DNA from 2 places in the Erwinia sp. Eh17-17 genome. Region 2 is predicted to be linked to the other one. Evidence: predicted binding sites of a transcription regulator. Region 2 holds the regulator's gene; the other holds the start of a gene.
What was found. The regulator CRP, encoded in region 2, controls carbon source genes, mostly activating them, when cyclic AMP is high. The targets are predictions, from matches to a motif close to ATGTGANNNNNNTCACAT.
Positions count from the first base shown of each region.

Region 1: deoC (deoxyribose-phosphate aldolase) is a predicted target of CRP. The motif match lies at 1,524-1,541, and genes of this name have one in related genera.

Region 1 is NZ_JBDFQT010000003.1:258,258-261,913, forward strand. Features, by position in the region: gene deoA (thymidine phosphorylase) at 1-549, opposite strand, end outside; gene deoC (deoxyribose-phosphate aldolase) at 613-1,392, opposite strand; gene ABEH87_RS11075 (TatD family hydrolase) at 1,668-2,444, opposite strand; gene ABEH87_RS11080 (patatin family protein) at 2,441-3,496, opposite strand; gene ABEH87_RS11085 (DUF1328 domain-containing protein) at 3,592-3,656, opposite strand, start outside.
Region 2 is NZ_JBDFQT010000004.1:21,604-25,259, forward strand. Features, by position in the region: gene ABEH87_RS12605 (phosphoribulokinase) at 1-870, shown strand; gene ABEH87_RS12610 (OsmC family protein) at 1,021-1,428, opposite strand; gene crp (cAMP-activated global transcriptional regulator CRP) at 1,795-2,427, shown strand; gene ABEH87_RS12620 (YccS/YhfK family putative transporter) at 2,485-3,656, shown strand, end outside.

The DNA of each region.
Region 1 (3,656 bases), on a different contig from region 2:
AATCAGCGGAATCGAATCGACCGTCGCGGTAATATCGCGCGTAGCGTAGAAGCGCTTATCTGCGGGAGCAAGCGAACTGGTCTGGCCGATGATCGCTACGCCGACCTCTTTGATAATCTGCCGGAAGCGATCGTCCTGCGGGAAAATATCAAACCCCGGGATCGCTTCAAGTTTATCCAGCGTACCGCCCGTATGGCCAAGGCCACGGCCGGAAATCATCGGTACATAACCGCCACAGGCTGCGACCATCGGGCCAAGCATCAGGGAGGTAACATCGCCCACGCCGCCGGTGGAGTGTTTATCCACTACCGGGCCATTCAGATTCAGTGCCTGCCAGTTCAGCACCGAGCCGGAATCCCGCATTGCCATCGTCAGGGCGACGCGTTCAGGCAGCGACATATCGTGGAAATAGATGGTCATCGCCAGCGCGGCAATCTGTCCTTCAGAGACCGTGTTGTCGCGCACACCGTTGATAAAAAAGCGAATTTCTTCTTCACTCAACGCCTGTCCATCACGTTTTTTTCGAATAATTTCTTGTGGCAGGAACACGGTAACCCCCTGTATGAATAGCGAAATGGTTCAACGGGTCAGGCATGCCTGACCCGTCATCCTTTAGTATTTGCTGTCGCTGGTGGCACCGCTGAAGCCCGCAGTATTCAGCAGGCTGGCAAGCAGGCTGGATGCACCAAAACGGAAATGACGGGCATCTGCCCAGTCGCTGCCCAGGATGTCATCGGCCAGTTTCAGATAGATCGCCGCATCGTCTGCGGTGCGCACGCCACCCGCAGGCTTAAAACCAACCTGCGCTTTAACGCCTTTATCGGCGATAACGCGCATCATGATTTCCGCCACGTCGGGGGTCGCATTGACAGGCACTTTACCGGTCGAGGTTTTAATAAAATCGGCACCGGCATCAATGGCGATCTCAGAAGCCTTGCGGATCAGCGCTTCTTCTTTTAACTCACCGGTTTCAATAATCACTTTTAGCAGCACCCCGGCCTCTGAACACGCCGCTTTACACGCTTTGACCAGCTCAAAGCCGACGGTTTCATTGCCGGCAATCAGCGCACGGTACGGGAATACAACATCCACTTCATCTGCGCCGTAAGCAATCGCCGCACGGGTTTCTGCCAGCGCAATATCAATGTCGTCATTGCCGTGTGGGAAGTTGGTCACCGTGGCAATACGGATATCCGGGGTGCCCTGTTCGCGCAGCGTCTTACGCGCAATCGGGATGAAACGTGGATAGATACAGATAGCGGCGGTGTGACCGGCCGGGGATTTCGCCTGATGGCACAGGGCGATCACCTTAGCATCGGTATCGTCGTCATTCAGCGTGGTGAGATCCATCAGTTGCAGCGCACGCAGCGCCTGAGTTTTTACATCGGACATGGTTAATCTCCAGATCATGATCGGTGAGGACACGATTATCACACTGATAACCGCTGGCGCCCTGCAATGTTAGAATTATAACAGCGAAACAGGCTCTTTTTTGTGGTAAGTCTCACAATTAAAAGACGGTAGTTTCATAATTATCACATTTAAGGTGAGAGAGATCACCTTAAACAGGCTTCTTTGCGGCAAATACCCCGTCGGCTGCGACTTTACGACAATGTTATAATAATAACATTTTAAACGCAGTGGCGGCAGGGAAAAGCATCATGGTGTTACAAACCAAACAGCGTACGGCTATTTTCGCGCAGGGTGTCAGCTATCTGCTGGGGGGATTCAGGACGAAGTTCACACAGAGCCTGCCAGACATTGCGCACCCGCTCCGGGCGATTAGGCTGCCCCTGAAAACCGCTTAACGGCATATCAGGAGAGTCTGTTTCCAGCAGCAGCGAAGAGAGCGGCAGACGGGACATGACGTGCCGGGTTTTACGGGCACGCTCCCAGGTGATGGTGCCCCCCACGCCAATCGCGTATCCGGCACGAATAAAGGCCAGCGCCTGCTGCTCACTGCCGGCAAAACCGTGAACCACGCCGCGGCGCGGCAGATTGCTACGGCGCAGGTGCAGCGCCAGCTTATCGTGAGTGCGCCGCGAGTGCAGGATCACCGGCAGATCGTAATCACGCGCCAGCCGCAGCTGCGCGTCCAGCAGCGCCTGCTGACGCTCAAACTGCGGGTTTTCAATATAAAGATCGAGGCCAATTTCCCCGATCGCCACCAGCTTCGGATGCCGCTGCTGCAGATGCTGCTCCAGCCGTTCCAGATCCTGTGGCTGATGTTCAGCAATCGCCATCGGATGCACACCCAGCGCGGCATAGACCGCATCATACTGTGTGGCCAGCGCCAGCACGCCGTCGAAGCGCGTAGCCGCAACGCCAACCGCAATGATCTTCTCCACGCCGGCAGCCGCAGCGCGTTCCAGGCTGGCGGCTTCATCCCCGACAAACGGGGGGAAGTCAAAATGGCAGTGAGTATCAACGAAGTGCTGCGTCATGCCAGCGATCCTTTATCATAATCGGCATCATTGCCCGGCAGGGGATCGCCAACGATCCCCTGCCGGTGGGACTCATTCGCCACCGGCGCGGGCGGCACCACCGTGCGCTGAACGCCAGCACTGGCCGCTCCGTCACTCAGCCACTGGCCCAGCGTGGCGAGGAAATAGTGGCCGCAGCGTCTGCCCAGATGATAATCCTGATTGAGCGACGCCACGCGGCTGCCTAGCGCGGAGCTGGCGAGCGGGCGTGGCGGATAGATTTCAATTATCCGCAGCTTACCGGGTGGCTGGTCGATAAAACGCTGGATCTCGCCATAGCTCTCTTCATGTACCTGCAAAATATTGATTAACGGTTGCAGAGCGCCTTCACTCAGCCAGCGCTCCACGCGCTTCAGCCACAGAGGAGTATAGGTCATCTGCGACGGCACAGTGCGGATCACCACAATGGTTTCCGCGCCGCGTCGCGCGGCTTCACGCACCGGAATCGCATCGCGGATGCCGCCATCAAGATAGCTGACGCCGGACAGATCGACGCCCGGCCGGTAAAAACCCGGAATAGCGCTGGAGGCTTTAATAATGTCATGCCAGGTATCGGCGGTAGGCGAAAAATAGTCCGGGGTATAGTCATCGCTGCGGCAGGCGCACATGTAGAACTCGCGCCCGCTGGAAAACAGCTTCGCTCCGGCATCCATCGCCAGCGGAAACTCCTGACGGGTAATATCCATCAGCCAGTCAAGATCGATGAGATGCCCCCCGCGTACAAACCGCAGCGGATCAAAAAACTGTTTACTGGTGGTATAGCGGGTGATGACCCGACGGGCGTAGCCAGGCTGCGCACAGACAAAAGCAGAGAGGTTTTGCGCCCCGGCAGAGGTGCCAAGCAGCAGATGAAAGGGGTTGAAGTGAGTATGCTGAAAAGCATCAAGCACACCGGCAGTAAAGATACCGCGCTGCCCACCGCCTTCACAGACCAGAGCCATTTTGCCTGGACGGAAGGGTTGTAACGCCAGCGGTGCAATGTTGCCGACGGTGATCGGGATGCGTATGCCCAAGTCAGGTATCCTCTCAAGGTAAAGAAGAGAGGATACCTGTTCTCAGTCACATGCGTGAGTCGCTAATGGCTTAATTAACGGCCCGGCGATTTGCGCTAAAGTTTTTTACGTCCGGTAAACAGGCTGATAAGGAAAATAATGATACCGACGACAAAGACGA
Region 2 (3,656 bases):
ATGTCAGCCAAACATCCGGTTATCGCCGTCACAGGATCCAGCGGGGCGGGAACCACCACCACCAGCCTGGCCTTCAGAAAAATTTTCCAGCAGCTCAACCTGCGCGCTGCCGAGGTCGAAGGGGACAGCTTTCACCGTTTTACCCGGCCGGAAATGGACATGGCGATCCGTAAAGCGCGCGATATGGGCAAACACGTCAGCTATTTTGGCCCGGAAGCCAACGACTTTGGTCTGCTGGAACAAACCTTCAGCGAGTATGGCCACAGCGGCACCGGCCAGTCGCGCAAATATCTGCACACCTATGATGAAGCGGTGCCGTGGAATCAGGTACCGGGCACATTTACCCCGTGGCAACCCCTGCCGGAACCGACCGACGTACTGTTTTATGAAGGCCTGCACGGCGGCGTCATGACGCCACAGCACAACGTAGCCGAAAAGGTGGACCTGCTGGTCGGCGTGGTGCCAATCGTCAACCTGGAGTGGATACAGAAGCTGGTGAGGGATACCGGCGAGCGTGGCCATTCGCGCGAAGCCGTGATGGACTCTGTGGTGCGCTCAATGGAGGATTACATCAACTTCATTACCCCGCAGTTCTCGCGCACGCATATCAACTTCCAGCGCGTGCCGACGGTGGATACCTCCAACCCGTTTGCCGCACGCGGTATCCCCTCTCTGGATGAAAGCTTCGTGGTGATCCACTTCCAGGGGCTGGAAGATATCGACTTCCCTTACCTGCTGTCGATGTTACAGGGCTCGTTTATCTCTCATATTAAAACGCTGGTGGTGCCGGGAGGCAAAATGGGGCTGGCGATGGAGCTGATTATGGGGCCGCTGGTCAAAAATCTGATTGAAGGCAAGAAAATCGGCTGAGCGGCTCCAGGTGGGATTAAATATTCACGTGCAGCCATTGATACCCTATGTCGCAATCAGGTCGAAAAAATCTCCGCTGATAGCGAGAGCACAGCGATTACTGACGCTTTTCCACCAGGCCTGCACCGGCATTAACCCCAGTGACAGTCATCAGGACAGCTCAATGACTTCGTAGCTGTGCGTCATTTTCACCCCGCTGCCCAGCATAATGGCCACCGAGCAATACTTCTCTGCGGAAAGATCGACCGCGCGGGACACCGCCTTATCCCCCAGCGCTTTGCCGCTGACGATAAAATGCAGATTGATATGGGTGAAAATACGCGGGGCCTCTTCACGACGCTCTGACGTTAACTTCACCTCACAGTCGGCCACATCGTGACGGCCTTTTTGTAAAATAGAGACCACATCAATGGCGCTACAGCCTCCGGCCGCCATCAGCACCATCTCCATCGGGCTGGGTGCTTTATCCCCTGAGTTTCCATCCATCAGAATCTGATGGCCAGATGAGGATTCTCCCAAAAATGTCAGCCCTTCAACCCATTTAACACGTGCCTGCATAACTAAATCCTCGAATTCATTCAGTTACCGCAGAGTACGCCGCGCCAGGAAAAACGGCAATGCTCCCTTTTTCAAATTATGCTGAAGCGAGACAACAGAAGACAGTCTGGTAAAGCTGTGCTACAAACAAAGCTGCAATATTTTACTGGCATGAGAATGCAAGGTAAAAACGGGACGACAGCACGAGCCATGCTCTTAACAGAGGCCCGTATCATTTCCTATGGGAACGCTTGAATATTTCAACGCCTGGCAGGGACTCATACCCTGATACCCTAAATATTTCGCGCAGCAGGCCAGCGGCGACGCCGCTGCAGCACGTAGAATACAGGGTAGATTAGGCACGATTACAACAGAGGATAACAGCGAATGGTTCTCGGCAAACCGCAAACAGACCCTACTCTCGAATGGTTCCTGTCACATTGCCATATTCACAAATATCCATCCAAAAGCACGCTGATTCATCAGGGTGAAAAGGCGGAAACCCTCTACTACATCGTTAAAGGTTCTGTAGCGGTGTTAATCAAGGATGAAGAAGGCAAAGAGATGATCCTCTCTTACCTCAACCAGGGCGACTTTATTGGCGAACTGGGCCTCTTTGAAGAAGGTCAGGAGCGCAGTGCGTGGGTACGTGCAAAAACAGCCTGTGAAGTGGCTGAAATCTCCTACAAAAAATTCCGTCAGTTGATTCAGGTGAATCCTGACATCCTGATGCGCCTGTCTTCACAAATGGCGCGTCGACTGCAGGTCACATCAGAGAAAGTGGGTAATTTAGCTTTCCTTGACGTTACCGGGCGCATTGCCCAGACGTTACTGAATCTGGCGAAGCAGCCTGATGCCATGACTCACCCGGATGGTATGCAGATTAAAATCACCCGTCAGGAGATCGGCCAGATTGTTGGCTGTTCCCGCGAAACCGTTGGCCGTATTCTGAAAATGCTGGAAGATCAGAACCTGATCTCCGCACACGGTAAAACTATCGTTGTTTACGGCACACGTTAACCGGCTCTGACCCCACGGCGCGACGCCCTGTCGCGCCGTTTTTATTTGGTGTGGATCATGTGGCGGCGAATCATCTATCATCCCGAAGTTAACTATGCGCTCAGGCAAACGCTGGTGCTGTGTTTACCTGTGGCCATTGGCTGGATGCTGGGTGAACTGCAAAGCGGTCTGCTGTTCTCTTTGGTGCCTGCCTGCTGTAATAACGCCGGTCTTGATACCCCGCACAAACGCTTCTTTAAACGCCTGATAGTGGGCGGTGGACTGTTCGCCTTCAGCAGTTTTTTAATCCAGTACGCCGGAGCCGAAGGCGTGCCGCTGCCGGTGATCCTGCTGGTCATGGCATTATTGCTGGGCGTGACCGGTGAAATCAGTCCGCTTCATGGCCGTCTGTTACCCGCTTCTCTGATCGCTGCCATCTTCACCCTCAGCCTTGCCGGGCGGATGCCGATGTGGCAGCCACCGCTGTTGTATATTCTTGGCACCGTCTGGTACGGCGCATTTAACTGGTTCTGGTTCTGGCTGTGGAAAGAGCAGCCGATGCGCGAAACCCTCAGTCTGCTATACCGCGAGCTGGCCGACTACTGCGACGCCAAATACACCCTGCTCACCCGACTGACTGACCCGGAAACTGCCCTGCCGCCGCTGCTGGCACGCCAGCAGAAAGCGGTCGATCTGATTAACACCTGCTACCAGCAGATGCATATGCTGTCCGCCAGCCGCGATAACCACTATCAGCGCCTGACGCGGGCGTTTCAGGTGGCACTCGACTTACAGGAACACATTGCGGTCAGTCTGCATCAGCCGGAAGAAGTGCAGAAACTGGTGGAGCAGAGCCACGCTGAGGCGGTGATCCGCTGGAATGCCCAGACCATTGCCGCCCGGCTGCGGGTGCTGGCGGATGACATTCTCTACCACCGTTTTGCGCAACGTTTCACCATGGACAAACCGCTGCAGGCGCTGGAGAAAATCGCCCGTCAGCATCCGGATAACCCGGTGGGTAACTTTTGTTACTACCACTTCAGCCGCATTGCACGGGTACTACGCACCCAGCGCCCGCTGTACCGTCGCGACCTGATGGCCGACCGCCAGCGCCGCCTGCCGCTGCTTCCCGCGCTGAAAAGCTACCTGTCGCTGAAATCCTCGGCCCTGCGCACCGCCGCACGCTATGCCGTTATGCTGACCTTTGCCAGCTCTCTGGCACTGTTCTTTAACCTGCCGAAGCCTTACTG